2 regions of the Pseudomonas sp. LG1E9 genome follow, and region 1 is predicted to be linked to the other one. Evidence: predicted binding sites of a transcription regulator. Region 1 holds the regulator's gene; the other holds the start of a gene.
What was found. Region 1 encodes sigma-54, which starts transcription at its own class of promoters, with help from an activator protein. Its sites were predicted from a motif close to ANTGGCATNNANNTTGCTNT; they were not measured.
Positions count from the first base shown of each region.

Region 2: a site for sigma-54 is predicted at 2,248-2,267, ahead of glnA (type I glutamate--ammonia ligase). Genes of this name have one in related genera too.

Region 1 covers NZ_CP029983.1:1,720,963-1,736,408, reverse strand. The annotation lists gene DNK50_RS08150 (uracil-xanthine permease family protein) at 1-833, shown strand, start outside; gene hisC (histidinol-phosphate transaminase) at 902-1,954, opposite strand; gene hisD (histidinol dehydrogenase) at 1,958-3,280, opposite strand; gene hisG (ATP phosphoribosyltransferase) at 3,409-4,044, opposite strand; gene murA (UDP-N-acetylglucosamine 1-carboxyvinyltransferase) at 4,281-5,546, opposite strand; gene DNK50_RS08125 (BolA family protein) at 5,570-5,809, opposite strand; gene DNK50_RS08120 (lipid asymmetry maintenance protein MlaB) at 5,924-6,229, opposite strand; gene DNK50_RS08115 (phospholipid-binding protein MlaC) at 6,226-6,873, opposite strand; gene mlaD (outer membrane lipid asymmetry maintenance protein MlaD) at 6,885-7,352, opposite strand; gene mlaE (lipid asymmetry maintenance ABC transporter permease subunit MlaE) at 7,352-8,149, opposite strand; gene DNK50_RS08100 (ATP-binding cassette domain-containing protein) at 8,149-8,958, opposite strand; gene DNK50_RS08095 (KpsF/GutQ family sugar-phosphate isomerase) at 9,270-10,244, shown strand; gene DNK50_RS08090 (HAD family hydrolase) at 10,245-10,769, shown strand; gene lptC (LPS export ABC transporter periplasmic protein LptC) at 10,778-11,350, shown strand; gene lptA (lipopolysaccharide transport periplasmic protein LptA) at 11,337-11,870, shown strand; gene lptB (LPS export ABC transporter ATP-binding protein) at 11,870-12,595, shown strand; gene DNK50_RS08070 (RNA polymerase factor sigma-54) at 12,793-14,286, shown strand; gene hpf (ribosome hibernation-promoting factor, HPF/YfiA family) at 14,362-14,667, shown strand; gene ptsN (PTS IIA-like nitrogen regulatory protein PtsN) at 14,680-15,144, shown strand; gene rapZ (RNase adapter RapZ) at 15,147-15,446, shown strand, end outside.
Region 2 covers NZ_CP029983.1:1,089,416-1,104,861, reverse strand. The annotation lists gene typA (translational GTPase TypA) at 1-439, opposite strand, end outside; gene thiI (tRNA uracil 4-sulfurtransferase ThiI) at 579-2,033, opposite strand; gene glnA (type I glutamate--ammonia ligase) at 2,368-3,774, shown strand; gene DNK50_RS05275 (chorismate mutase) at 3,917-4,453, shown strand; gene glnL (nitrogen regulation protein NR(II)) at 4,706-5,791, shown strand; gene ntrC (nitrogen regulation protein NR(I)) at 5,788-7,224, shown strand; gene DNK50_RS05255 (hypothetical protein) at 7,599-8,039, opposite strand; gene DNK50_RS05250 (tRNA (cytidine(34)-2'-O)-methyltransferase) at 8,038-8,493, shown strand; gene secB (protein-export chaperone SecB) at 8,634-9,113, opposite strand; gene grxC (glutaredoxin 3) at 9,156-9,410, opposite strand; gene DNK50_RS05235 (rhodanese-like domain-containing protein) at 9,412-9,825, opposite strand; gene gpmI (2,3-bisphosphoglycerate-independent phosphoglycerate mutase) at 9,977-11,503, shown strand; gene DNK50_RS05225 (murein hydrolase activator EnvC) at 11,763-13,058, shown strand; gene DNK50_RS05220 (S41 family peptidase) at 13,089-14,408, shown strand; gene DNK50_RS05215 (divergent polysaccharide deacetylase family protein) at 14,410-15,195, shown strand; gene DNK50_RS05210 (Vps62-related protein) at 15,267-15,446, shown strand, end outside.

The DNA.
Region 1 (15,446 bases):
CCGAACTGATCCCCTACAAGACGGCCATGCTGATCTCGATGCCGGCGCTGCTCACCACGTTGATCGTGGCGGTGTTCGGCAAAGGTATTTTCCGCCTGGTGCCGATCATCTCCGGTGTGTTGGTGGGATTTGCCATGGCGTTCTACTTTGGCGTGGTCGACACGGCCAAGATTGCCGCCGCGCCCTGGTTCGCCCTGCCCCACTTCACCGCGCCGGAATTCAACTGGCAGGCGATCCTGTTCATCGTCCCGGTGGCACTGGCCCCGGCGATCGAACACATCGGTGGCGTGATTGCAGTCGGCAGCGTGACCGGTCGCGACTACCTGAAAAAGCCCGGCCTGCATCGCACGCTGCTCGGTGACGGTATCGCCACCACGGCAGCCGGCCTGTTTGGCGGCCCGCCGAACACCACCTACGCCGAAGTGACTGGCGCGGTAATGCTGACCAAGAACTACAACCCGAAAATCATGACCTGGGCGGCAGTGTTTGCCATCAGCCTGGCATTCATCGGCAAGTTCGGTGCATTGCTGCAGAGCATTCCCATCCCGGTAATGGGCGGAATCTTGTGCCTGCTGTTCGGCTCGATTGCTGCGGTAGGGATGAACACACTGATCCGCCACAAGATCGACCTGGGCGAGGCGCGCAATCTGGTGATTGTGTCGGTGACCCTGGTGTTCGGGATTGGCGGGGTATTGGTGGGAACCGGTACAGGTCCGAACGACTTCGGCCTGAAGGGCATCGCCTTGTGTGCGGTCGTAGCGATTGCTTTGAACCTGCTGCTGCCGGGCAATGATGGCTGGAAGAACAAGAAGCCTGACGAACCGCTGCTTTAACTGCCAACGCAAAACCAAATGTGGGAGGAAGCTTGCTCCCTCCCACATTTTTACATCTTCAGTGTGGCTTAGAGCTCACCCAAGCCATCGATCAGCGCCTGGTTCTGCTCCGGCGTACCAATGCTGATCCGCAGGAACTGGGCAATCCGCTCCTGCTTGAAGTGCCGCACGATCACCCCTTGCTCACGCAATTTGGCCGCCAGGCCGGCAGCATCGTGCTTGGGGTGACGAGCAAAGATAAAGTTGGCCGCTGACGGCAACATTTCAAAGCCTTTACCTTCCAGTTGCGCAACCATCTGCTCACGACTGTCGATGACCAACCGGCACGTCCTCTCGAAGTACTCACGATCCTCAAACGCCGCCGCCGCACCGACAATCGCCAGGCGGTCCAGCGGATAGGAGTTGAAGCTGTTCTTGACCCGCTCCAACGCCTCGATCAGGTCCGGGTGGCCCACGGCCAGGCCCACGCGCAAACCGGCCAGCGAGCGCGATTTGGACAGGGTCTGGGTCACCAGCAGGTTCGGGTAGCGATCCACCAGGCTGATGGCGGTTTCGCCACCGAAGTCGATATAGGCTTCATCGACCACGACCACCGAATCCGGGCTGGCCTTGAGGAGCTGCTCCACCGCGTCCAGCGCCAGCACGCAGCCAGTCGGCGCGTTGGGGTTGGGGAAGATGATCCCGCCGTTAGGCTTGGCGTAGTCCGCTACACGAATCTGGAACTGCTCATCCAGTGGCACCGGGTCGGACTGGATGCCGTAGAGGCCGCAGTATACCGGGTAGAAGCTGTAGCTGATGTCCGGGAACAGCAGCGGCAGGTCGTGCTGGAACAGGCCGTGGAAGATGTGCGCGAGCACTTCATCCGAGCCGTTGCCGAGAAACACCTTGCCAGCGTCGACCCCGTAGTACTTGGCCACGGCCTGCTTGAGCAGGTCGCTGTTGGGGTCCGGGTACAGGCGCAGGTTGTCGTTCAACTCGGCCTGCATCGCGGCCAGCGCCTTGGGCGACGGGCCGTAGGGGTTTTCATTGGTGTTGAGCTTGACCAGCTTGGTCAGCTTTGGCTGTTCGCCGGGTACGTAAGGCACGAGGTCCTTGACGAAGGGGCTCCAGAATTTGCTCATGACTTAGTTACCCTTCTCTTCGAGGATTCGGTATTCGGCACTACGGGCGTGTGCGCTCAACGACTCACCACGAGCAAGCACCGACGCGGTCTTACCCAGTTCGGAAGCCCCTTGAGGCGAGCAGAAGATAATCGACGAACGCTTCTGGAAGTCATACACCCCCAGCGGCGAGGAGAAACGCGCAGTGCCGGAGGTCGGCAGCACGTGGTTCGGGCCGGCGCAGTAGTCACCCAGGGCTTCGCTGGTGTGGCGCCCCATGAAGATCGCACCGGCGTGGCGAATCGACGGCAGCCAGGCCTGTGGATCGGCCACGGACAGTTCCAGGTGCTCTGGTGCGATACGGTTGGCCACTTCGATAGCCTGCTCCATGTCGCGCACCAGGATCAACGCGCCACGGCCATTGATCGATTTCTCGATGATCTCGGCGCGGTCCATGGTCGGCAGCAGCTTGTCGATGCTGGCGGCCACCTTGTCGAGGAACTCGGCATCCGGGCTGACCAGAATCGCCTGGGCGTCCTCGTCGTGCTCGGCCTGGGAAAACAGGTCCATGGCGATCCAGTCCGGGTCGGTCTGGCCGTCGCACACCACGAGGATTTCCGAAGGGCCGGCAATCATGTCGATGCCGACCTGGCCAAAGACATGGCGCTTGGCGGTGGCCACGTAGATGTTGCCGGGGCCGACTACTTTATCGACCTTCGGCACGCTTTCAGTGCCATAGGCCAGGGCCGCGACGGCTTGGGCGCCACCGATGGTGAACACGCGGTCGACACCGGCGATGCAGGCCGCAGCCAGCACCAGCTCGTTGATTTCACCGCGAGGGGTTGGCACGACCATCACCACTTCGGTCACGCCGGCCACCTTGGCTGGAATTGCGTTCATCAACACCGATGACGGATACGACGCCTTGCCACCGGGGACGTACAGCCCCGCACGGTCCAGCGGCGTGACCTTCTGGCCCAACACAGTGCCGTCGGCCTCGGTGTAGCTCCAGGAGTCCTGTTTCTGCTTTTCGTGGTAGCTGCGCACACGCGCCGCCGCGACTTCCAGGGCTTCGCGCTGAGGCGCGGTGATGCGCGTCAGGGCCAGCTCCAGGCGTTCGCGGGGCAGAATCAGGTCGGACATGGAAGCAACGTCCAGGCCGTCGAACTGGCGGGTGAAATCCACCAGCGCCGTGTCACCGCGCTCGCGCACGGCCTTGATGATGTCGAGTACTCGCTGATTGACCGAGTCGTCGGACACGCTTTCCCAGCTCAGCAGATGATCCAGATGATGGGCGAAATCCGGGTCGGCAGCGTTGAGTCGGGCAATTGCGGTGGACGTGGTCATAGCGAGGGCCTCAATAGAATTGGCAAAAACTCAGGCGCCCTAAACTAGCAGTCGTTTCCGCTTGGGCACCTGAGAATTCTGGCTATGAGGCGGATAGACGGGCGTAGCTCTTCAGCTACGCGGGTAGGTCAACCGCGGTGTCGAGACTCCACTGCGGTGCGCAGGGTGTCGATCAACGCCTGGATACGAGCGTGCTGCATCTTCATCGACGCTTTGTTGACGATCAGGCGAGAGCTGATGTCGGCGATGAAGTCCTGTGGTTCGAGACCGTTGGCACGCAGGGTGTTGCCGGTGTCGACCACGTCTATGATCTTGTCGGCCAGGCCGATCAGGGGCGCGAGCTCCATCGAGCCGTAGAGCTTGATGATGTCGACCTGACGGCCTTGCTCGGCGTAGTAACGCTTGGCGACATTGACGAACTTGGTGGCCACGCGCAGGCGGCCCTTGGGCTCGACATCACCGACACGGCCCGCGGTCATCAGCTTGCACAGGGCAATGCGCAGGTCCAGCGGCTCGTACAGGCCCTGGCCACCGTATTCCATCAGCACGTCTTTACCGGCGACACCGAGGTCGGCCGCGCCATGCTCAACATAGGTCGGCACGTCGGTAGCCCGCACGATCAGCAGGCGAACGTCTTCCTGGGTCGTGGGGATGATCAGCTTGCGGCTCTTGTCCGGATTCTCGGTCGGCACGATGCCCGCTTCAGCCAGAAGCGGCAAAGTGTCGTCAAGGATGCGGCCCTTGGACAGTGCGATGGTCAACATGGGAAACGTCAGTCCTTCATCAGGCTATTGCTGTCCGGTCGCAAACGGCGCCAGACGCAGATCGAGGCCATGACAGCCTCGATTTGAAACAAATTCAGCATACTGCTTCTTTAATTTGTAGTGAGCGGGCTTGCCCCGCGCTGGGCTGCGAAGCGGCCCTAAAAATCTTGGGAGCGCTTCGCACTCCAGCGCGGGCGGTGCGACGATTCGACAAGCCCGCTCACTACAAACAGCAACTAGCCCGGTACGCGGCGGATTTTAGCGCCGAGCATCTGCAGTTTTTCTTCGATGCACTCGTAACCACGGTCGATGTGGTAGATGCGGTCGATCAGGGTGTCACCTTCAGCGATCAACGCCGAGATCACCAGGCTGGCCGATGCACGCAGGTCGGTGGCCATGACTGGCGCGCCCTTGAGCTTCTCGGTGCCCGTCACGATGGCGGTGTTGCCTTCTACCTGGATCTTCGCGCCCATGCGGTGCAGTTCGTACACGTGCATGAAGCGGTTTTCGAAGATGGTCTCGATCACGGCACCGGTGCCTTCGGCAATCGCGTTCAGCGAGATGAACTGCGCTTGCATGTCGGTCGGGAACGCCGGGTACGGAGCGGTCCGCACGTTAACGGCTTTTGGCCGCTTGCCGTGCATGTTCAGCTCGATCCAGTCTTCGCCGGTGGTGATTTCAGCGCCAGCTTCGCGCAGTTTTTCCAGGACCGCTTCCAGGATGGTCGGATCGGTGTCCTTGACCTTGACGCGACCACCGGTAACGGCGGCAGCAACCAGGTAGGTACCGGTCTCGATGCGGTCAGGCATGACCTTATAGGTGGCGGTGTGCAGACGCTCTACACCATCAATGGTGATGGTGTCGGTACCAGCACCGGCTACCTTGGCGCCCATGGCGTTCAGGAAGTTGGCCAGGTCGACTACTTCAGGCTCGCGCGCGGCGTTTTGCAGGACGCTGCGGCCTTTGGCCAGGGCAGCGGCCATCATGATGTTCTCGGTACCGGTCACGCTGACGGTATCAAAGAAGAAGTTAGCGCCACGCAGGCCGCCTTCCGGTGCCTTGGCCTTGATGTAGCCGCCTTCAACGTCAATGACTGCGCCCATGGCTTCCAGGCCACGGATGTGCAGGTCCACTGGACGCGAGCCGATGGCGCAACCGCCAGGCAGGGCGACTTCGGCTTCGCCGAAACGAGCAACCATAGGGCCGAGTACCAGAATCGACGCACGCATGGTTTTCACCAGTTCGTACGGGGCGATCAGGGTCTTGATGGTGCGCGGGTCGATTTCGACGGACAATTTCTCGTCGATCACCGGCTCAATGCCCATGCGACCGAACAGCTCGATCATGGTGGTGATGTCGTGCAGGTGCGGCAGGTTGGCCACGGTGACCGGGCCATCGCACAGCAGGGTCGCTGCCAGGATCGGCAAGGCAGAGTTTTTCGCACCGGAAATGCGAATCTCGCCATCAAGGCGGGCACCGCCGGTAATAATCAATTTATCCATAAGAATCTCGACGCCTTGGGGGCTCAGGTGCGCTCGGCCCAGGCCGCGCGGCTGAAAAATTTCATAGTGACCGCATGGATGCTGCCATCGGTGATCCACGGGTTCAAATGGGCATAGATCTGCTGCTGACGCTTGACTGGGCTCAATGCCGCCAGTTCATCGCTAATCACGTTCAGCTGGAAATTGCAGCCTTCGCCCTCAACTTCTACGCTCGTATCGGGCAGCTTTCCTTCGAGAAAGCTTTTAACTTCTAGGGCCTGCATGATCAACCTCTATCGGCGCCCAGTGCGCACGGGTCGCACATCATACAAAAAAGCCCCGCGCCTGCGAACCCCGCATAGCAGGACTCTGACGGGGGGCCTCAATGATAATGTGTATTAAGGATGCGCCAGCAGCTCGGTCAGACCCGAAACTTCGGCAATTTCACGCATGTCTTCGGGCAAAGCCCGGATGCTGACCTGCTTTTTCGCCGCTTCGGCGTCACGCATGAAGCACAACAGCAACGACAAACCGACACTGCTGGACTTGGTCACCGCCGAGCAATCGAGCACCAGCGCAGAAGCCGTGCTGGTCTTGATCAGCGCCTGACCCTGCTTGCGCAGGTCAGGCCCGGTGCGGTGATCCAGCACACCGCTGAGGAACAACTCGCCAGCGTCGCCGAGACGAATAGCCGACTCGGTCATTGCGCAGGCTTCCCGGCAGCTTTGTCGGTTTCTTCCTTGGCCTTGGCAACTTCACCGGCCCAACCATTGATGGTCTTGTCCAAGTCGTTGCCATTGCGCTGCATCGCGTCGGCGAACTGATCACGGAACAGCTTGCCAATGTTGATACCGTTGATGATCACGTTACGCAGTTTCCACTCGCCGTTGATCTTCTCCAGGGTGTACTGCACCGGGTAAACGGCGCCGTTGTTGCCCTTGACGCTCATGTTGACGCTGGTGCGATCACCGGATTCGTCACCGGCTGGAGCGACGGTAATACCCTGGTTGTTGTATTCCAGCAGGGCGTTGCCGTAGAACTGGAACAGGCCTTTCTTGAAGTTTTCCTGGAACGTCTGCATCTGCGCAGGTGTTGCCTTGCGCGAGTACTTGACGGTCATGATGCTGCGCGAAATACCCTCGGCGTCCACGACGGGGCCCACAATGGTATTGAGCGCGTCGTAAAACTTGCTCGGATCCTGCTTGTACTGTTCTTTATTGGCCGTCAGGTCAGCCAGCATCTTGCTGGTGGTGTCCTGCACCAGTTCGTGCGCAGAACCTGCCGCGCTGGCCATCAAGGGCAGTGCTGCAAGCAGTACCAGCAGGCCACGTCGCAAGGTAGAGATCATGAACAGATTCCTCATTTGGCGTCTTTATTGACCGTATTGAGCAAAAATTTTCCGATCAGGTCCTCAAGCACCAGCGACGACTGCGTGTCGTGGATGGTCGAACCATCCTTGAGCAGGGCTGTTTCCCCGCCCACGCTGACACCGATGTACTTCTCGCCCAGCAGCCCCGCAGTGAGGATAGATGCAGTGGAGTCGGTCGGCAGATTATCTACCTTCTTGTCCAACTGCATGGTCACTCGCCCGGTGAAGCTGTCGCGGTCCAGATCGATTGCCGTGACCTTGCCGATGGTTACACCGGCCATGGTCACTTTAGCTCTGACAGTCAAACCGGCGATATTGTCGAAGTATGCGTAAAGTTTATAAGTATCGGCGGTGGGGCTGGCCGAAAGGCCGCTGACTCGAAGAGCCAGCAACAGTAAAGCCAGGATGCCAGCCAGCAAGAAAAGGCCGACACCGATTTCCACAGTGCGGTTTTGCATCAGAAATCTCCAAACATCAAGGCGGTCAAAATGAAGTCAAGGCCCAGTACTGCCAGCGAGGCGTACACAACGGTCTTGGTGGTGGCGCGACTGATCCCTTCTGAAGTGGGCTCACAGTCATAGCCTTGGAATACGGCGATCCAGGTCACTACAAAGGCGAAGACGATGCTCTTTATAACGCCATTGAGCACGTCACCGCTAAAGGTCACGCTGTTTTGCATGTTGGCCCAGTAGGAGCCGTCATAGACACCCAGCCAGTCTACCGCCACCCACGAACCGCCCCAGATACCAACCACGCTGAAGATCATCGCCAGCAGTGGCAGGGAGATGAAGCCGGCCCACAGGCGCGGGGCAACAATGTATTTGAGGGGGTCCACGCCGATCATTTCGAGGCTGGACAGCTGTTCGGTGGACTTCATGTTGCCGATTTCGGCAGTCAACGCGGAGCCCGCACGACCGGCGAACAGCAACGCGGTCACCACCGGCCCCAGTTCACGCAGCAGCGTCAGGGCAACCATCTGCCCCACAGCCTGCTCCGACCCGTAGCTGGACAGGATATTGAAGCCCTGCAATGCCAGCACCATGCCGATGAAGACCCCGGAGACCACGATGATCACCAGGGACATCACGCCCACCGAATGCAGTTGCTTGAGCAACAGGCCAAAGCCGCCACCAATGCCACCGCGGCCGAGCAAGGCGTGAAACAGGAAAATCGTCGAACGACCCAGCACCTCGACGATGTCGATGCCCGAGCGACCGAAAAGGCGAACCTTTTCGATAAGAGATGTCTTGCGCATCAGCGCTTCCCCAGAAGATCTGAGCGGTAATCCGCTGCCGGAAAGTGAAAAGGCACAGGGCCATCGGGATCGCCAGTCATGAATTGGCGAATGCGCGGGTTATCGGCGTTCATCAGCTCTTCGGGCGTACCCTGCCCCAGCACCTGGCCATCGCCGACTACATAGAGGTAATCGGCAATGCTCGCGGTTTCTGCGAGGTCGTGGGACACCACGATACTGGTGATGCCCAGGGCGTCGTTGAGCAGACGGATCAGGCGAACCAGCACGCCCATGGCGATCGGGTCCTGACCGACGAAGGGCTCGTCGTACATGAGAATCTGCGGATCGAGCGCAATGGCGCGCGCCAGGGCCACACGACGCTTCATGCCACCGGACAGTTCGTCGGGCATCAGGTCAATGGCACCACGCAAGCCCACGGCCTGCAATTTCAGCAACACAATGTCACGAATCATTTCATCGGACAGCTGGGTGTGCACCCGCAGCGGGAACGCCACGTTCTCGAACACATCGAGGTCGGTAAACAGCGCACCGCTCTGGAACAGCACGCCCATGTGTTTGCGCGCATCGAACAGATCGCTGCGCGACAGCGTCGGCAGGTTCTGGCCGTTGACCCACACTTCGCCGGCGCTGGGGCGCAATTGCATGCCCATCAGCCGCAACAGGGTGGTCTTGCCGCAACCGGACGGCCCCATGATGCCCGTGACCTTGCCACGGGGAATGCGAATATCGACGTTATTGAAGATGCTGCGCGTCCCGCGCTTGAAGGTCAGTCCCTTCAGCTCGACCGCGTAGGCGTTATCGGCACTCATCTAAACTCCTTGGGATGCAGCCTCTCACTCAGACACCACGCATGCGACAAACGTTTGCAACGGCGACGCATATAGATAGCCTCATGGGCTGGGCGGACCGAACTGGCGGCGAACTATATCACTGCTGGTACAACGCGCCCAAGGCCGGAACGGCGCTAGTTCAGTTTCAGGACAGGGAAAAAACGTTGCCGACTGTGTTACTGAGGATCGATCTCAGGAACCCAAAGAACAAAGCCCGACGAACTTGCGTGAGGGAATTGATCATTACCGCTATAATCGCCGACTTTTCGTCAGGCTATACGATTTCAGACATGAGCCAATCCAGCGACCTTATTCAATCCGCACAACGCACCATCCGCCTCGAAGTCGAAGCCGTAGAAGGCTTGCTGGCCCATATCGACGCGGATTTCGTACGCGCCTGCGAGATGATTCTGGCCAGCAAAGGCCGCGTTGTCGTGGTCGGCATGGGCAAATCGGGCCACGTCGGCAACAAGATCGCCGCCACCCTGGCCAGCACCGGGACCACCGCATTTTTTGTGCATCCCGCCGAGGCGAGCCACGGCGACATGGGCATGATCACCAAGGATGACGTCATCCTGGCACTGTCCAACTCTGGCACCACCAACGAAATCGTGACCCTGCTGCCGCTGATCAAGCGTCTGGGCATCCAGATGATCAGCGTCACTGGCAATCCAGAGTCGACGCTGGCCAAGGCGGCCGAAGTGAATCTGAATGTTCATGTGGCCCACGAAGCCTGCCCGCTGAATCTGGCGCCGACTTCCTCCACCACCGCAGCCCTGGTCATGGGCGACGCCCTGGCCGTTGCGCTGCTTGAAGCCCGGGGCTTCACCGCTGAAGACTTCGCATTTTCCCACCCTGGTGGCGCACTGGGCCGCCGTCTGCTGCTGAAAGTGGAAAACGTCATGCACTCGGGCGATGAATTGCCCCACGTCCAACGCGGCACGTTACTGAAGGACGCGCTGATGGAAATGACCCGCAAGGGCTTGGGCATGACCGTGATCCTGGAAGCTGACGGGCGTCTGGCCGGGGTATTCACTGACGGTGACTTGCGCCGCACCCTGGACCGCACCATCGATATCCACACGGCGACCATCGACGCCGTGATGACCCCGCACGGCAAGACCGCCCGCCCTGAAATGCTGGCAGCCGAAGCCTTGAAGATCATGGAAGACCACAAGATCGGCGCCCTGGTGGTGGTCGATAGCGACGACCACCCGGTCGGCGCCCTGAACATGCACGACTTGTTGCGTGCGGGAGTGATGTAAATGACCAGCGACCTGTTGCAACGCGGCAAGAACATCAAGCTGGCGATTTTCGACGTTGACGGCGTGCTGACCGATGGTCGCTTGTACTTCCTCGAAGATGGCAGTGAATTCAAGACATTCAACACCCTCGACGGCCAGGGCATCAAAATGCTGATGGCTGCGGGCGTGCAGACCGCGATTATCAGCGGCCGGAAAACCCCCGTTGTGGAACGCCGAGCACAAAATCTGGGGATTCCTCACCTGTATCAGGGCCGCGAGGATAAACTGGTGGTTCTGGACGAGCTTCTTGGCCAACTCAACCTAAGCTATGAGCAGGTCGCCTACTTGGGCGATGATCTGCCCGACCTGCCGGTCATTCGCCGAGTGGGCCTGGGCATGGCCGTCGCCAATGCGGCGGCGTTTGTTCGCGAGCACGCCCATGGCATCACCTCTGCCCGTGGCGGCGAAGGTGCGGCCCGCGAGTTCTGCGAACTGATCCTGCGAGCCCAGGGCAGCCTTGAAGCGGCACACGCCGCCTACCTATAGAGCGTTTTATGCTGAGTAAAAAGATTCGCAACTTCCTGCTATTCGGGGTCATCGCCGCGCTGCTGCTCGCGGTGGGCTACTGGAATATCAGCCCGGGGCGCTTCCTCGACCAGCCTGCTGCACAGGTCGACGGAGGGGCTATCGACTATTACGCCACCAACGCCTATAGCGTGCAGTTCCTGCCCGATGGCAAGTTGCAGTACGAAATGACCTCGGACAAAGTCGAACACTTGAAGGCCACCGAAGTCACCCTGCTGACCAACCCGGACCTGAACCTGTACCGCGGCACCGAATTTCCGTGGCATGTCACCAGCAAGCGTGGCGAGGTGAACCCTGACGGCACCGAGGTAGAGCTGATCGACTCGGTACGCGTTGCACGCACGGACGCAAAAGACCGCGACACGGTGATTACCAGCAGTCGCATGACCGTATTCCCGCAGAAGCAATATGCGCAGACCGAGCAAGACGTTAGAATCGACGGCGCTGGCGGTGTATCGACTGGCAAGGGAATGAAAGCGTATTTGAAAGAAAGCAGGATACACCTGCTATCGAACGTAAGAGGACAGTATGAGGCTCGTTAAAACTCTCCCTATTTTGCTCGGTTTGGGCGCAGCACTGGGAAGCGTGAGCGCCTGGGCTCTGCCGAACGATAGCCAGCAACCGATCCACATCTCGGCTGACGATGCGCAACTCGATGACAAGCAAGGTGTTGCCACCTATACCGGCGGTGTGATCATCACCCAAGGGTCGATGAAAATCACCGGCAATACCGTGACACTGACGCGCACCCAAGCCGGTGATATCGACGTCGTGACCTCGGTTGGCAACCTGGCTTACTTCGAACAGAAGCAGTCCGCGACCGACACCGGCCCGATGAAGGGCTACGGCAAGACCATCCAGTATCACGCGCAACAGAATCGCATTGTGCTGATCGACCAGGCCAAGGTGCTCAGCCCCGATGGCAACTCCACGGAAGGTGAAAAGATCACCTATGACACCGTGAAACAGATCGCCAACGCCGGCCGCGCCAATGGCAGCAAGGTGACCGCACCGCGTCCGCGTATCGACATGGTTATCCAGCCGAAGAAGAAGGCCGAGTAATGGCAACCCTGAAAGCCCAGCATCTGGCCAAGGCCTATAAAAGCCGTCAGGTCGTGCGCGACGTCAGCCTGTCGATCGACAGCGGCCAGATCGTCGGCTTGCTCGGCCCCAACGGCGCAGGCAAGACCACATGCTTCTACATGATCGTCGGCCTGGTCCAGGCGGATCAGGGTCGCGTACTGATCGACGACCTGGATGTCAGCCACCAGCCAATGCACGGTCGTGCCCGCGCCGGTATCGGTTATCTTCCGCAAGAAGCGTCGATCTTCCGCAAACTGTCGGTTGCCGACAACATCATGGCCATCCTTGAAACCCGCAAGGAACTGGACCGTGACGGCCGCCGCCAGGAACTGGAAAGCCTGCTGCAGGAATTCCACATAAACCACATTCGCGACAACCTTGGCATGAGCCTGTCCGGTGGTGAGCGGCGTCGCGTGGAAATCGCCCGTGCCCTGGCCACTGCCCCCAAGTTCATCCTGCTGGACGAACCGTTTGCCGGCGTCGACCCTATCTCGGTTGGCGATATCAAGCAGATCATCCATCACCTCAAGGCCAAGGGCATCGGTGTATTGATCACCGACCACAACGTGCGTGAGACCCTCGATATCTGCGAAACCGCTTATATCGTCAACGATGGACAACTGATCGCCGAGGGCGACTCCGCTACCATCCTGGCCAATGAACTGGTCAAGGAAGTGTACCTGGGTCACGAGTTTCGCCTGTAAACCCGCCTGTAATAACAAGGCGGTGGCAGGTCGTTTGCCCGATGCGCGGGAGTCAATAAGAACCTCCGGTTTTTTATTGTTACCGCGCTCTAGGCAAAGCCCTCGATATCAGGCATATAATTTGCTTATGTTTGGCGCTCACGCGCCCTGTCGTGGATGGCGCATTGCGCCGGCGAATAAGGTGTTAAGCCCCTGCCATGAAACCATCGCTAGTCCTGAGAATGGGCCAGCAGCTGACGATGACACCGCAGCTGCAACAGGCCATCCGCCTGCTCCAATTGTCGACCCTGGACCTGCAACAGGAAATCCAGGAGGCCCTGGAGTCCAATCCGATGCTCGAACGCCAGGAAGAAGGCGACGACTTCGATAACGCAGACCCGTTGGCCGACAACATCGAGCAAAAACCCAACGCGGACGTGCAGGAACCGTCCTACCAGGAAACTGCCCCTACGGTGGACAACCTGGAGGAAGGCGATTGGAACGAACGCATCCCCAACGAGCTTCCAGTAGATACCGCCTGGGAAGACGTCTACCAGACCAGCGCCAGCAGCCTGCCCAGCAACGACGATGACGAGTGGGACTTCACCACCCGCACCTCCGCCGGTGAAAGCCTGCAGAGCCATCTGCTGTGGCAACTGAACCTCGCACCGATGTCTGATACCGATCGACTGATCGCCGTCACCTTGATCGACTGCATCAACAACCAGGGTTACCTGGACGAGACGCTCGAAGAAATTCTGGAGGCTTTCGACCCGGAACTGGACATTGAGCTGGACGAAATTGAAGCGGTGCTGCACCGCATCCAGCAGTTCGAGCCGGCCGGCATCGGCGCCCGTACCCTGAGCGAATGCTTGCTGTTGCAACTGCGCCAGCTGCCAGCCAAGACGCCATGGCTCGCTGAGGCCCAGCGCCTGGTTACCGACTACATCGACCTGCTGGGCAGCCGCGACTACAGCCAACTGATGCGTCGCATGAAGCTCAAGGAAGACGACCTCCGCCAGGTCATCGAGCTGGTGCAGAGCCTGAACCCGCGTCCGGGCTCGCAGATCGAGTCGAGCGAAGCCGAGTACGTGGTGCCCGATGTAATCGTGCGCAAAGACAACGAGCGCTGGCTGGTTGAGCTGAACCAGGAGTCTGTGCCGCGCCTGCGCGTCAACCCGCAATATGCCGGCTTTGTACGCCGGGCCGACACGAGTGCCGACAACACCTTCATGCGCAACCAGCTGCAGGAAGCCCGCTGGTTCATCAAGAGCCTGCAGAGCCGCAACGAAACCTTGATGAAAGTGGCCACCCAGATCGTCGAGCATCAGCGCGGCTTCCTGGAATACGGCGACGAAGCAATGAAGCCTCTGGTCCTGCACGACATCGCCGAGGCGGTAGGCATGCACGAATCGACAATTTCACGCGTGACCACGCAAAAATTCATGCATACCCCACGGGGTATTTATGAGTTGAAATATTTTTTCTCCAGCCATGTAAGCACCTCCGAAGGCGGCGAATGCTCGTCAACGGCGATCCGCGCGATCATCAAAAAACTGGTTGCTGCGGAAAATCAGAAAAAGCCGTTGAGTGACAGCAAGATCGCTGGTTTACTGGAGGCACAAGGCATTCAGGTCGCCCGTCGAACCGTCGCCAAGTACCGCGAATCCCTTGGGATCGCGCCTTCCAGCGAGCGCAAGCGTTTGATGTGACGGGCGGGCCACAGCGTTCCAGTGACGGGTATTCCTACCCGTCGCTTTATGCACTGGCAACGAAGGAGAAGCTGTATGCAAGTCAACATCAGTGGACACCATGTAGAAGTCACCCCTCCCCTGCGCGAGTATGTCGAGCTGAAGCTGAAACGCCTGGAGGGGCATTTTGACAAAATCACCAACGTGCAAGTCATCATGAAGGTCGACAAGCTTCAGCAGAAAGTTGAGGCGACCCTGCAGATTCCCGGTGGCGAAGTAGTCGCCAATGCCGAGCATGAGGACATGTATGCATCAATTGATGCCTTGACTGACAAGCTTGACCGCCAACTTAAAAAGCATAAGGAAAAGCAGCAGAGCCTTCTTAATGGCACTGGCCGCTAACACCCCCAACCCATGATCCGACTTGAAACCATCCTGACCCCCGGCCGTTCCCTCGTGAACGTGCCGGGCGGCAGCAAGAAGAAAGCCCTCGAACAAATTGCCAACCTGATCAGCAGCCAAGTGCCTGAGCTGGAGATGCAAGATGTCTTCGAGGCTCTGATTGCCCGTGAAAAACTCGGCTCGACCGGTTTTGGCAACGGCATCGCCATTCCTCACTGTCGCCTCAAAGGCTGCGAAACACCTGTCAGCGCCCTGCTGCACCTGGACGCCCCTATCGATTTCGACGCCATCGACGGTGCCCCGGTCGACCTGCTGTTTGTTCTGCTGGTCCCGCAGGCCGCCACCGATGCGCACCTGGAACTGCTTCGGCAGATCGCCAGCATGCTTGACCGCAAGGAAGTACGCGACAAACTGCGCAGTGCCAGCAGCAACGAGGCGCTGTACCAAGTTGTCCTGGATGAGCAAAACGGGCAGTAACCATGCGTTTGATCATCGTCAGCGGCCGCTCCGGCTCGGGTAAAAGCACCGCCCTCAACGTTCTTGAGGACAATGGCTTCTATTGCATCGACAACCTGCCTGCCGGCCTGCTGCCAGAGCTGGCGGAACGTGCTCTGATCCACACCGAGCTGGCGCAACCCCTGGTTGCCGTTTCGATCGACGCCCGCAACCTGCCGAGCCACCTCTCGCGATTCCCGGAATTGCTGGAAGAAGTGCGCGCCAAGCACATCCATTGTGATGTGCTGTACCTCGATGCCGACGAAGAGACGCTGTTAAAGCGC
Region 2 (15,446 bases), 630 kb from region 1:
GGTCGAAGATCTGGTCCAGAACCCAGTCCGGACGCGCGCCTGGACGGTCAACCTTGTTGATGCACACGATCGGACGCAGGCCGGCTTCGAAAGCCTTCTTGGTCACGAAACGAGTTTGCGGCATAGGGCCGTCCTGGGCATCAACCAGCAGCAGAACGGAGTCAACCATCGACATTACGCGTTCTACTTCGCCGCCGAAGTCGGCGTGGCCCGGGGTATCCACGATGTTGATGTGGTAGCCGTTCCAGTTGATAGCGGTGTTTTTTGCCAGGATGGTAATACCGCGCTCTTTTTCCTGGTCGTTGGAGTCCATCACGCGCTCGTCGTTGAGCTCGTTGCGCTCCAGGGTGCCGGATTGACGCAGGAGTTTGTCTACCAGGGTGGTTTTACCATGGTCAACGTGAGCAATGATGGCGATGTTACGTAGATTTTCGATCACTTGTGTATCTCGATCAGAGGATTCGGTGTGCTGACAGGTCGTGGCAGCGATTAACAGTAGAGTCAGGCCTTGCCGTTACAGCTTGACGGCAGAGTCGGGGGGCCGGTGACGCAGGCCACAGGCAAACAGCCCCGGGCTCTTAGCTCGGTCGATAAACGCGCACATTGGCATGCCCCTCACTGAGCAAATGGTGGGCATGCAGGCGACTCATCACGCCTTTGTCGCAATACAGCAGGTACTGACGGCTGTCATCCAGTTCCTTGAAACGCGCGTTCAATGCATAGAACGGCAGCGTTTGTACGTCGATGCCAGGAATCTCCAGCGGCTCATCTTCAGCGGCATCCGGGTGACGGATGTCGACAACGATCTGACCGGCCAGGGCTTCACTGACTTCTTCGATCTGCACATCCTGGCCCAATTCGTCGATCACTCGATCGATCGGGACCAGCTTGGCGTTCTGGAGCGCACGCTCCAGAACGGCCATATCAAACTGTTGTTCTTCATACTCCACGCGGTTGCGCTTGGCGTGGGTCTTGGGGTTCACCGAGATGACCCCGCAGTATTCAGGCATATGCTTGGCGAAGTCGGCGGTGCCGATTTCTTCTGCCAAATCGATGATGTCCTGCTTGTGGCTGGCGATCAGCGGGCGCAATACCAGCTTCTCGGTGACGCAGTCGATCAGCGACAGGTTCGGCAGCGTCTGGCTGGAAACCTGGGAAATCGCTTCGCCGGTCACCAGGGCGTCGATCTGCAACTGATCGGCAATCCGGGACGCAGCGCGCAACATCATACGCTTCAATACTACGCCCATATGACTGTTATCGACTTTACCGAGAATTTCGCCCAGCACTTCCTCGAACGGTACGCTCACAAATAGCACGCGTTGGGAGCTGCCGTACTTCTTCCAGATAAAGTGCGCGACTTCCATCACGCCCAATTCGTGTGCACGCCCGCCCAGGTTAAAGAAGCAGAAGTGACTCATCAGGCCGCGACGCATGATCTGGTAAGCCGCCACCGTGGAATCGAAACCGCCGGACATCAATACCAGGGTCTGTTCCAGGGCGCCCAGCGGGTAGCCGCCGATGCTGTTGTGCTGGCTGTGGATCACAAACAACCGTTGGTCGCGAATTTCCATGCGCACTTCAATTTCTGGCGCTTTCAAGGAAATTCCGGCGGCGCCACACTCGCGACGCAGCTTGCTGCCGACGTATTTCTCTACATCCATGGAGCTGAATGGGTGCTTGCCGGCGCGCTTGCAGCGCACCGAAAAAATCTTGCCCTCGATCTCATTGCCGAAGTGCTGCTTGCACTTCTCGGTGATGTCGTCGAAGTCGCCCAGCGGGTACTCGTCCACCTGCAGGAAATGCGCGATGCCCGGCATGCAGCTCAGGCGCTCGGTCATGTCCTTCAAGGCTTTGGCGTCGGTGACACGGGTTTCCAGTTCGAGGTTGTCCCACACACCGTTCACCACCACAGCCGGGTCCAGATCGCGGAGCACGGCACGGATGTTCTTGGCCAACTGACGGATGAAACGCGTCCGTACCGGTCGGCTTTTAATGGTGATCTCGGGGAAGACTTTAACGATTAATTTCATGGAAACAGCGCGCGCCGGGCCTGCTGAAAAAGGGGGGCGCGGATTATAGCGGAAATCGCTCAAGGTTTAACCAGTTAATATGCACAGCACTCAACTCGCACTAAAGCGGTGCATTTGTGAGCGCATGCGCCACATTGCGGTGCGCCAATTTCGGGCTTTTGTCGCAATGCACCTTTATAGGGGCGTTTTTGGAGCAGAAAACCCATGTTGGCGCACTGGCATGCAATTTGCTCTCTTGTGAGGCAGGTTGCCATGGCGGACTATCCGCGCCGGCATCACCCACATTCTAAGGGCTAACTCCACTACCCCAGCCCGAAGCCACCCGGAGGACACTATGTCGAAGTCGGTTCAACTCATCAAAGATCATGACGTTAAATGGATTGATCTGCGCTTCACGGACACCAAAGGCACACAGCACCACGTGACCATGCCGGCTCGCGATGCGCTGGATGATGCTTTCTTCGAAGAAGGCAAAATGTTCGACGGTTCCTCCATCGCTGGCTGGAAAGGCATCGAAGCCTCCGACATGATCCTGATGCCGGACGACAGCACTGCCGTGCTCGACCCGTTCACCGAAGAAGCCACCCTGATCCTGGTGTGCGACGTGATCGAGCCTTCGACCATGCAAGGCTACGACCGCGACCCTCGTGCGATCGCCAAGCGCGCCGAGGAATACCTGAAGTCGACCGGTATCGGTGACACTGTATTCGTAGGCCCGGAGCCAGAGTTCTTCATCTTTGACCAAGTGAAGTTCAAGTCCGACATCTCCGGTTCCATGTTCAAGATCTACTCCGAACAAGGCTCCTGGATGTCCGACCAGGACGTGGAAGGCGGCAACCATGGCCACCGTCCAGGCATCAAAGGCGGTTACTTCCCGGTTCCACCGTTCGACCACGACCACGAAATCCGTACCTCCATGTGCAACGCCATGGAAGACATGGGCCTGGTCATCGAAGTGCATCACCACGAAGTGGCGACTGCCGGCCAGAACGAAATCGGTGTGAAGTTCAACACCCTGGTAGCCAAGGCTGACGAAGTTCAGACCCTGAAGTACTGCGTACACAACACTGCCGTTGCCTACGGCCGTACCGCTACCTTCATGCCTAAGCCGCTGTACGGCGATAACGGTTCGGGTATGCACGTTCACCTGTCCATTGCCAAAGATGGCAAGAACACCTTCGCTGGCGAAGGTTATGCCGGCCTGTCCGACACTGCCCTGTACTTCATCGGCGGTATCATCAAGCACGGTAAGGCCCTGAACGGCTTCACCAACCCGTCGACCAACTCCTACAAGCGTCTGGTCCCAGGTTTCGAAGCGCCAGTAATGCTGGCCTACTCGGCGCGCAACCGTTCCGCTTCGATCCGTATTCCTTACGTGTCCAGCCCTCGCGCTCGCCGTATCGAAGCCCGCTTCCCGGATCCAGCAGCCAACCCGTACCTGGCCTTCGCTGCCCTGGTAATGGCCGGCCTGGACGGTATCCAGAACAAGATCCACCCAGGCGACGCCGCCGACAAAAACTTGTACGACCTGCCGCCTGAAGAGGCCAAAGAGATCCCACAAGTGTGCGGCAGCCTGAAAGAAGCCCTGGAAGAGCTGGACAAGGGCCGTGCGTTCCTGACCAAAGGCGGCGTGTTCAGCGACGACTTCATCGACGCTTACATCGGCCTGAAAAGCGAAGAAGAAATCAAGGTTCGCACCTTCGTACACCCACTGGAATACGAGCTGTACTACAGCTGCTGATCCGGTAGCGCTGCTTGACGTAGCGTGATGAAAAGGGCCTCCTTCGGGAGGTCTTTTTTTGCCTGGGGATTGTCAGATGGCCGCTTGGCGGTCGAGCATACGGCTAACCATCAGCGCCCCCCCTCCCATAAGGAGATATCCATTGAAACGTCGATTTGTATTCGCTCTGTTATTTGTCAGCGCCAGTGCGAGTGCCGCGCCGCCCACGCTTGAGCCGTTGCTCAACAGCATCGCCGAGCGCCTGGAAATCGCCGACCAAGTGGCCCTGAGCAAATGGGACAGCCACAAACCGGTGGAAGATAAGAAACGTGAACAAGAGGTGATCGCCAGCGTCGTCGCCCAGGCCCCAAGCTACAAACTCGACCCCGCCACCGCCGAACAGTTTTTCTCGGCGCAGATCGAGGCGAACAAGCTGGTGCAATACACCCACCTGTCCGACTGGCAGTTCCAGGGCAAGGCACCCGACGATCCGCGCCCGGACCTGGTAAAGCAGATTCGACCGCAGCTGGACCAATTGCAAAAACGCCTGCTGCAACAACTGGCGGACTTCACGCCCCAGCGCAAAGACCCACAATGCCCGCAATGGCTGGCGGCAGCCGTACACGAACCACTGAATGACCCGCTTCGCCAACTGGCCATGATCCGCGCTACGGCCGAGCTGTGCATCTACCCCGGCTAAAGCTTTTTTCGGCTACCTGAACAGATTGCAGCAAATCGCACTATATTGGTGCGATGAGCTGCACCCTTCCCACCTGTCCAGCCCATTTTGGTTCGAAACTTCCCGCGCAGGCTGGCAGAACGCCACAGTTTCGCGCCTCAAACCCCTATTTCAAGGCTTTAACGCTTCTTTTCGGAGCCTTGGTTTGGTTTTTGCATTTTCCTTGTATCAGCGTGTGCCTCAAGCCCGCGCCTTGCTCCAAAAGAGGTCCTGATGACCATCAGCGATGCACTGCACCGTTTGCTACTCGACAACCTGACCACCGCGACCATCCTGCTCAATGACGATTTGCGTCTTGAGTACATGAACCCGGCGGCGGAAATGCTCCTGGCCATCAGCGGCCAGCGCAGCCATGGGCAGTTCATCAGCGAGCTGTTCACCGAGTCGGCCGAAGCCTTGAGCTCGTTGCGCCAGGCCGTGGAGCAGGCACACCCGTTCACCAAGCGCGAAGCGATGCTCACGGCGCTTACGGGCCAGACGCTGACTGTCGACTACGCCGTGACCCCGATCCTGAGCAACGGCACTACCTTGCTGCTGCTCGAAGTGCATCCGCGTGATCGCCTGCTGCGCATCACCAAAGAGGAAGCACAGTTGTCCAAGCAGGAAACCAGCAAGATGCTGGTGCGCGGCCTCGCCCACGAGATCAAGAACCCGTTGGGCGGCATCCGTGGCGCAGCGCAGTTGCTGGCCCGCGAGCTGCCGGAGGAGCACCTCAAGGACTACACCAACGTCATCATCGAAGAAGCCGACCGCCTGCGTAACCTGGTGGACCGCATGCTCGGTTCCAACAAGCTGCCGTCCCTGGCGATGACCAACGTGCACGAGGTGCTGGAGCGCGTCTGCCAACTGGTCGACGCCGAGAGCCAGGGCTGCATCACCCTGGTGCGCGACTACGACCCAAGCATTCCTGACGTGTTGATCGACCGCGAGCAGATGATCCAGGCGGTGCTCAATATCGTGCGCAACGCGATGCAGGCCATCAGCAGCCAGAACGAACTGCGCCTGGGCCGCATCAGCCTGCGTACCCGCGCCCTGCGCCAGTTCACCATCGGCCACGTGCGCCATCGTCTGGTGACCAAGGTCGAGATCATCGATAACGGCCCGGGCATTCCTGTGGAACTGCAGGAAACCATTTTCTTTCCCATGGTCAGCGGCCGCCCGGACGGTACCGGGCTGGGCCTGGCCATTACCCAGAACATCATCAGCCAGCATCAGGGCTTGATCGAGTGTGAGAGCCATCCGGGTCACACCACGTTCTCGATCTTTCTGCCACTGGAACAAGGAGCCCCTTCGACATGAGCCGTAGTGAAACCGTCTGGATCGTCGATGACGACCGTTCCATCCGCTGGGTCCTCGAGAAAGCCTTGCAACAGGAAGGCATGACCACCCAGAGCTTCGATAGCGCCGATGGCGTGATGAGCCGCCTGGCGCGCCAGCAGCCCGACGTGATCATCTCCGACATCCGCATGCCCGGCGCCAGCGGCCTGGACCTGTTGGCCCGGATTCGCGAGCAGCACCCGCGCCTGCCGGTAATCATCATGACCGCGCACTCGGACCTGGACAGCGCTGTCGCGTCCTACCAGGGCGGTGCGTTTGAATACCTGCCCAAGCCGTTTGACGTGGACGAGGCCGTCGCGCTGGTCAAGCGCGCCAACCAGCACGCCCAGGAACAGCAGAACCAGGAAGCCCCACCGGCCCTGACCCGCACCCCGGAAATCATCGGTGAAGCACCGGCGATGCAGGAAGTGTTTCGCGCCATCGGGCGCTTGAGCCACTCCAACATCACCGTGCTGATCAACGGCGAGTCGGGTACCGGTAAAGAGCTGGTGGCCCATGCCCTGCACCGTCACAGCCCACGGGCGGCGTCGCCGTTTATCGCATTGAACATGGCGGCGATTCCCAAAGACTTGATGGAATCCGAGCTGTTCGGCCACGAAAAAGGCGCGTTTACCGGCGCGGCCAACCTGCGTCGCGGCCGCTTCGAACAGGCCGACGGCGGCACCTTGTTCCTCGATGAGATCGGCGACATGCCGGCCGATACCCAGACCCGGCTGCTGCGCGTACTGGCGGACGGCGAGTTCTACCGCGTCGGCGGCCACACGCCGGTCAAGGTTGATGTACGCATCATCGCGGCGACCCACCAGAACCTCGAAACCCTGGTGCATGCGGGCAAGTTCCGTGAGGACTTGTTCCACCGCCTCAACGTGATCCGTATCCACATTCCACGCATGTCGGACCGCCGCGAGGACATCCCGACCCTCGCCCGCCACTTCCTCAGCCGCGCCGCCCAGGAGCTGGCCGTCGAGCCGAAGCTGCTCAAAAGCGAAACCGAGGAATACCTGAAAAACCTGCCGTGGCCAGGCAACGTGCGCCAGTTGGAGAACACCTGCCGCTGGATAACCGTGATGGCGTCCGGGCGCGAAGTGCATATCAGCGACCTGCCACCGGAGCTGTTGAGCCTGCCGCAAGACTCTGCCCCCGTGACCAACTGGGAACAAGCGCTGCGCCAATGGGCCGACCAGGCGTTGGCGCGCGGCCAGTCGAACCTGCTGGACAGCGCCGTGCCGGCGTTTGAGCGGATCATGATTGAGACTGCGTTGAAGCACACTGCCGGCCGCCGCCGCGACGCTGCTGTGTTGCTCGGTTGGGGCCGTAACACCCTGACACGCAAGATCAAGGAGTTGGGGATGAAGGTAGATGGTGGGGATGATGACGAGGGCGACGACGCCTGATTCTGGACCTCACCACTATCCAATGTGGGAGGGGAGCCCCCTCCCACACTTGCAATCTGGTTTCGGGGCTGTGCACCGCTTCAATGCACCATGAACCGGCATTGGGCACGGGTCAGATACCTGAAACACCGCTATCGCTGAAAAACTCTCGCCAGCCGAAACCACCAAAGCCCCGTATTCCGGGGCTTTGCGCTTTGTGGTGAAATTATTTGGCAAAACTTGACGAGTCTGGCACGCGCCCTGCAATAACCCCAGTACAACCCAGTTTCGGGGACCTTGGTACAGGCAGGCCGAGAATCCCCTCTTTAACACCGAAGCCTTTGGCTTCAACCGTTTTGGGAGCCCTGGTACAGGCAGGCCGGGAACTCCCTCTTTTATTGCTCCTGGAGATGGATCTCCAACCGCCAGCGGTCATCGACCTCCTCCCCCTTCCACTCTCCGCGCAATGGCCGAGCCGCCACCAGGTTCAGCAGCAGGCCGCCATCGGTCTTGCGCACGCGCCAGTTCACGTCTTTGTCGTTGACCTTGAGTTGCCCGGTACCGGCCTTGCCTTGGGCGTCAAACAGCAACGCCACGGTGCCATCGATATGCTCGCCGTGCAGCTTGGGTTCGCTGTTGAACCACACCACGACGCCGTCCGCGGTCGTTTCCACCTGTTGCAGTTCGACCGGGTCCGCCGTGGTCAGGCGGCCGATCATCAGGCCCACCATCAGGCCGACAATCGCCAGCGAGCCCATGACTCTTGGCAATAGCTTCGGTCTTGGGTCTTCTTCAGGGGTAGAATGCAGCGCATCTTTGCCTTCGGAGCCGTGCATGTTTCACGTCATCCTTTTTCAACCAGAAATTCCGCCGAATACCGGCAACGTTATCAGGCTGTGCGCCAACAGTGGCTGCCACCTGCATTTGATCGAGCCCCTGGGCTTCGACATGGACGACAAGCGCCTGCGTCGTGCCGGGCTGGACTACCACGAGTACGCTACGCTCCAGCGTCACGCCGACTTGGCCAGCTGCCTGGAAAGCCTGGGGCATCCACGGTTGTTCGCGTTCACCACCAAAGGTTCGCGGCCATTCCATGATGCCAGCTTTGCCGAGGGCGATGCCTTCCTGTTCGGCCCGGAAAGCCGTGGCCTGCCGGCCGAGGTACTCGATGCCCTGCCCGACGGCCATCGCCTGCGCCTGCCGATGCGCGAGGGCTGCCGCAGCCTGAACCTGTCCAACACCGTGGCCGTCGCTGTTTACGAAGGCTGGCGCCAGCTCGGCTTCAAGTAACACACATAACAAATGTGGGAGGGGGCTTGCCCCCGATGGCGGTAATCCGTAGCAGCTGCCGAGCCTTGGCGAGGCAGCTGCTACACACCGCTATCGGGGGCAAGCCCCCTCCCACATTGGGTTCTGCGTCGGGTTCGAGATTACTGAACCGTCGGCGCGCCTTCCGATTGCATGCGCTGCAGCTCTTGAGCATACAGGGCATCAAAGTTCACCGGTGCCAGCATCAGCGCCGGGAACGAGCCACGGGTGACCAGGCTGTCCAGGGTCTCACGGGCATACGGGAACAGGATGTTCGGGCAGAACGCACCCAGGGTGTGGCTCATGGACGCTTCGTCCAGGCCCTGGATCAGGAAGATACCGGCCTGTTGCACTTCAGCGATGAAGGCCACTTCTTCGCCGTTCTTGACCGTGACCGACAGGGTCAGCACGACTTCGTGGAAGTCGCCTTCCAATGCTTTTTGACGGGTGTTCAGGTCCAACGCAACGCTTGGGGTCCATTCCTGGCGGAAGATGGCCGGGCTTTTCGGCGCTTCGAACGACAGGTCACGCACGTAGATACGCTGCAGCGAGAACTGTGGGCCTTGAGCTTCTGCTGCTTCGGTGTTCTGTTGGTCAGTCATCGCAGATCCTTCTTGATCTTGGGGTCTTTTAGGGTTTAGGAGTCAGACGAGCAGCAGCGCATCGAGTTTACCGGCGCGCTCCAGGGCAAACAGGTCGTCGCAACCACCGATGTGCCTGGCGCCGATCCAGATCTGCGGCACGGACGTGCGCCCCGCCTTCTGGGCCATTTCGGCGCGCACCTGGGGCTTGCCGTCGACCTTGATCTCTTCGAAGGCAACGCCCTTCTTCTCCAGCAAGGCCTTGGCCCGCATGCAGTAAGGGCACCAATCGCTGGAATACACGACAACCTGGCTCATATCACTTCACCAGCGGCAGGTTATCGGCGCGCCAGCTGCTGATGCCACCGGACAGCTTGGCGGCGGTGAAACCGGTCTTGAGCATTTCGCGGGCGTGGGTGCCGGCGTGCTGGCCCTGGGCGTCGACCAGGATGATGGTCTTGGCCTTGTGCTTTTCCAGCTCGGCCAGGCGCGCAATCAGCTTGTCCTGTGGAATGTTCAGGGCACCGACGATATGGCCGGCAGCGAATTCCTTGGCGGGGCGGATATCCACCACGATGGCCTCATCCTTGTTGACCAGTGCGGTCAGCTCCGATGTGCTCAGGCTGCGGCCACCACGGCTCAATTCGTGAGCGATCAGCAGCGCCAGCAGGATGACGAAGGCACCCACGAGCAGATAGTGGGCAGTGGCAAATGCAATCAGGTGATCAACCATCAAGGAGGTTCCAGGGCGTTAAAATGGCGGTAAGTATACACAGCCGTCAGGGGGGGCCAACCCCCGTAAAGCGGTGACGTGGTCGGAACTTCGCTTTAAACTGCCACTCACTTTTCAATTGCCTTCCTTTATTACCGCCGCGAGAGGATCTATGACTACCACGCCTAAACCTTTGGTCCTGATAATTCTCGATGGCTTTGGACACAGTGAAAGCCACCACGACAACGCCGTGTACGCGGCCAAGAAGCCTGTACTGGACCGCCTGACCGGCAGCGTCCCCAACGGCCTGATCTCCGGCTCGGGCATGGACGTTGGCCTGCCGGACGGCCAGATGGGCAACTCGGAAGTCGGCCACATGAACCTCGGCGCCGGACGAGTGGTATATCAGGACTTCACCCGTGTGACCAAAGCGATCCGCGACGGCGAGTTCTTCGAGAACCCGACCATCTGCGCCGCGGTAGATAAAGCAGTGGCCGCCGGCAAGGCCGTGCATTTCATGGGCCTGCTGTCGGACGGCGGCGTACACAGCCATCAGGACCACTTGGTGGCCATGGCCGAGCTGGCCTTCAAGCGCGGCGCCGACAAGATCTATCTGCACGCCTTCCTAGACGGTCGCGACACGCCGCCGAAAAGCGCGCAATCCTCCATCGAACTGCTGGACACCACCTTCGCCGCCCTGGGCAAGGGCCGTATCGCGAGCATCGTCGGCCGTTACTTCGCCATGGACCGCGACAACCGCTGGGACCGCGTGTCCCAGGCCTACAACCTGATCGTCGACGGCCAGGCCGAATTCAACGCCGCCACCGCCCAGGAAGGCCTGGAAGCCGCCTACGCCCGCGGTGAGAGCGATGAATTCGTCAAAGCCACCACCATCGGCGAGCCGGTGAAAGTTGCAGACGGCGACGCCGTAGTGTTCATGAACTTCCGCGCCGACCGCGCCCGCGAGCTGAGCCGCGTGTTTGTCGAAGACGGCTTCAGCGAGTTCGAACGCGCCCGCCAGCCAAAAGTGCACTACGTCGGCCTGACCCAATACGCGGCCAGCATCCCGGCCCCCGCCGCGTTTGCTCCGGGCAGCCTGGACAACGTACTGGGTGATTACCTGGCGAAAAACGGCAAGACCCAACTGCGCATCGCCGAAACCGAAAAATACGCCCACGTGACCTTCTTCTTCTCGGGCGGGCGTGAAGAACCGTTCCCCGGCGAAGAGCGCATCCTGATCCCGTCGCCAAAAGTCGCCACCTACGACCTGCAACCGGAAATGAGCGCGCCGGAAGTCACCGACAAGATCGTCGACGCCATTGAGCACCAGCGCTACGACGTAATAGTGGTCAACTACGCCAACGGCGACATGGTCGGCCACAGCGGTAACCTGGAAGCCGCGACCAAGGCCGTGGAATGCCTGGACCTGTGCGTCGGCCGCATCGTCGACGCCCTGGAAAAGGTCGGCGGCGAAGCGCTGATCACCGCCGACCACGGCAACTGTGAACAGATGTCCGACGAATCCACCGGCCAGGCACACACGGCCCACACCACCGAGCCGGTGCCGTTCATCTATGTCGGCAAGCGCGATTTCAAAGTGCGTGACGGCGGCGTGCTGGCGGATGTGGCGCCGACCATGTTGATGCTGATGGGGCTCGATAAGCCGGTTGAGATGACGGGCACTTCGATCTTGGTCTGACGTCAGCCTCACTGAAAATCAGTGTGGGAGGGGGCTTGCCCCCGATAGCGGAGTATCAGTTTGCAGCTATGTCGACTGGTACACCGCCATCGGGGGCAAGCCCCCTCCCACATTTTGATCCTCTGGGTTTGGTAGATGTCTTTTTGCCATACCACCGCCACTCGGCACCTATCTTGCCCGCCAGCCCGAATTGGGCGTTTTTTTTGCTGCGCTTGGCGGGCATACTAGGCCGTCCCTTTCCCTGGTGTCGCCCGCCTCTATGCTTCGCGCCTTGATTACCCTTGCTCTTGTCTGCCTGCTCCAACCGGCGTTTGCCGACGAGCGTGCACAAACCCAACAACAGTTGGACGCTACGCGTCAGGACATTACCGAGCTGAAAAAACTGCTTGGCAAGCTCCAGGAAGAAAAATCCGGGGTGCAGAAAGACCTGCGCGGTACTGAAACCGAAATGGGCAAGCTGGAGAAGCAGGTCCAGGAGCTGCAAAAGGAACTAAAGAAGAGCGAGTCGGAACTGGAGCGACTCGACGCTGAGAAAAAAAAACTCCAGAGCGCACGCGTTGAACAGCAACGCCTGATCGCGATCCAGGCCCGCGCCGCCTACCAGAGCGGCCGCCAGGAATACCTCAAGCTGCTGCTCAACCAGCAGAACCCCGAGAAATTCGCGCGCACCCTGACCTACTACGACTACTTGAGCAAGGCCCGCCTGGAGCAACTTAAAAGCTTCAACGAGACGCTGCGCCAGTTGGTCAACGTGGAACAGGAAATTGCCAACCAGCAGTCGCAGTTGCAGGATCAGAAACTCGCCCTGGACACTCAGCGCAACGAACTCGACAAGGTCCGCAAGGAGCGTCAACTGGCACTGGCCAAGCTCAACGACGACGTGAAGGCCCGTGACGCCAAGCTACAGGCCCGCGAGCAGGACCAGGCCGACCTGGGCAAAGTCCTCAAGACCATCGAGGAAACCCTGGCACGCCAGGCACGCGAGGCTGAAGAGGCGCGGCAAAAAGCGCTGATCGCCCAGCAGGAAGCCGAAAAAAAGCGCCAGCGTGAGGCCGAACTGGCAGCCACCACAGACGCTCCGGCCCCCCGTAAACCGGCGCATGCAGCGCCTGGCCCGCTGGTTTCCAGCGCCGGCGAATCCTTCGGCGGCCCTTTTGCTTCAGCGCGGGGCAAACTTCCATGGCCAGTTGATGGTCGATTACTGGCACGCTTCGGTGAAACCCGTGGTGATGACACCCGCGCCAAGTGGGATGGCGTGATGATCAGCGCCTCCGCCGGCAGCCAGGTCCACGCTGTCCACGGTGGGCGCGTGGTGTTTGCCGATTGGCTGCGGGGCGCCGGTTTGTTGGTGATTCTCGACCACGGTAATGGCTATTTGAGCCTTTACGGCCACAATCAGACTTTACTCAAGTCGGCAGGTGATGTTGTAAAAGCCGGTGAATCCATCTCCACTGTCGGTAACAGTGGTGGCCAGGACACCCCGGCGCTGTACTTCGCTATTCGTCAGCAGGGTCGCCCGAGCGATCCCGCACAATGGTGCCGTTCCCAAGGATAGGGCCGCATCTACATTAGGAGTTCGTTCGACATGCTGCATTTGTCCCGCCTCACTTCGCTGGCCCTGACGATCGCCCTGGTGATCGGCGCGCCTCTGGCTTTCGCCGACCAGGCCGCTCCGGCTGCACCTGCCGCCAGCTCTGCCGCGACCACCAAGGCACCGTTGCCGCTGGACGAGCTGCGTACCTTCGCGGAGGTCATGGACCGGATCAAGGCAGCCTATGTCGAACCCGTAGACGACAAGACCCTGCTGGAGAATGCCATCAAGGGCATGCTCAGCAACCTCGACCCGCACTCCGCCTACCTGGGCCCTGAAGATTTCGCCGAGCTGCAGGAAAGCACCAGCGGTGAATTCGGCGGCCTGGGCATTGAAGTCGGCGCCGAGGACGGCAACGTCAAAGTGGTGTCCCCCATCGACGATACCCCGGCGTCCAAGGCCGGTATCCAGGCTGGCGACTTTATCGTCAAGATCAACGGCCAGCCGACACGTGGCCAGACCATGACCGAAGCCGTCGACAAGATGCGCGGCAAGATCGGCCAGAAAATCACCCTGACCCTGGTACGCGACGGCGGCAACCCATTCGACGTGACACTCACCCGCGCGACCATCGTGGTCAAGAGCGTGAAGAGCCAGCTGCTGGAGTCGGGCTACGGTTACATCCGCATCACCCAATTCCAGGTCAAGACCGGCGACGAAGTAGCCAAGGCCCTGGCCAAGCTGCGCAAGGACAATGGCAAAAAACTCAACGGCATCGTCCTCGACCTGCGCAACAACCCAGGCGGCGTGCTGCAGTCGGCGGTGGAAGTGGTCGACCACTTCATCACCAAAGGCCTGATCGTCTACACCAAGGGCCGTATCGCCAATTCCGAGCTGCGTTTCTCGGCCACCGGCAACGACCTCAGCGAGAACGTGCCATTGGCCGTGCTGATCAACGGCGGCAGCGCCTCGGCCTCGGAAATCGTCGCCGGCGCCCTGCAAGACCAGAAACGCGGCGTGCTGATGGGCACTACCAGCTTCGGCAAAGGCTCGGTGCAGACTGTGCTTCCGCTGAACAATGACCGCGCACTGAAGATCACCACCGCGCTGTACTACACGCCGAATGGCCGTTCGATCCAGGCCCAGGGCATCGTGCCGGACATCGAAGTGCGCAAGGCCAAGATCACTAACGAGATCGACAGCGAGTACTACAAGGAGGCCGACCTGCAAGGTCACCTGGGCAATGGCAACGGCGGCGCCGACCAGCCGACCGGCAGCAGCAAGAAAGCCAAGCCGATGCCGCAGGACGACGATTACCAGCTGGCCCAGGCGCTGAGCCTGCTCAAAGGCCTGAGCATTACGCGCAGCCGTTGATATGCGTTTTGCCCTGATCATCGCTGTGCTGTGCAGCCTGGCAGGGGTCGCCCAAGCGGCCCCTGCCAGCGAATCCCACAAAGCCTACCTGACCCTCATCATCGACGACCTCGGGCAAAACCTGCCCCGGGATCGGCGCGTGCTGGCCCTGCCGGGCCCGGTCACCACGGCGATCATGCCCGACACACCCCACGCCGCCGAATTCGCCCGCGAAGCGCACAAGGCCGGCAAAATCGTAATCCTGCACATGCCCATGGACCCAGCCACCGGCCCGTTCGCCTGGCACCCTGAGCTGCCCATCGAAGAACTCGGCAAGCGTCTGGACGCCGCATTCAACGCCGTGCCCTACACCGCCGGCATCAACAACCACATGGGCAGCCGCATGACCGCGCAACCGGCCGCCATGGCCTGGCTGATGGCGGAGCTGCAACGGCGCAACAAGTTCTTCGTCGACAGCCGCACCAGCGCGCAGACCGTGGCCGCCGCCGAGGCGCAGAAGATCGGGCTGGCGCATGTTTCGCGGGATGTGTTCCTTGATGACGAACGCACCGAAGCAGCGATCACCGCGCAACTGCAAACCGCAATCAAGCTGGCGCACAAGCAGGGTTCGGCGGTGATGATCGGGCACCCTTACCCACAGACCCTGGCGGTGCTGGAGCGCGAATTGCCCAAGCTCAAGGCCCAAGGCGTGGAGTGGATTGATATCAAGTTGATGATCAGTGTGCGCAGTAATCAGGCCATGAGCGGACACGGAAAAAACGGTACCTACCAACCGGTGCGCAAGTAAGTACCACATAGGACGTAGTTGCTCCTGAATAGTAGACCTTTACGGCCTACACTTTCAGGACGCGACACGCCATGGACTCTATCTGCTACTCAAACCTGCTGATCAACTTCACCAGCGAATTCACGCCACTCTGGAACGATAAAGGCGCCGGCAGCACAAAGCCTGTCAGCTTCTGGCGACCCGTAGCGTCGTCGGACTTTTTGAATGGTTTCTACCCCCTCGGGGACCTGGCGGTTGGCAACTACGACAAC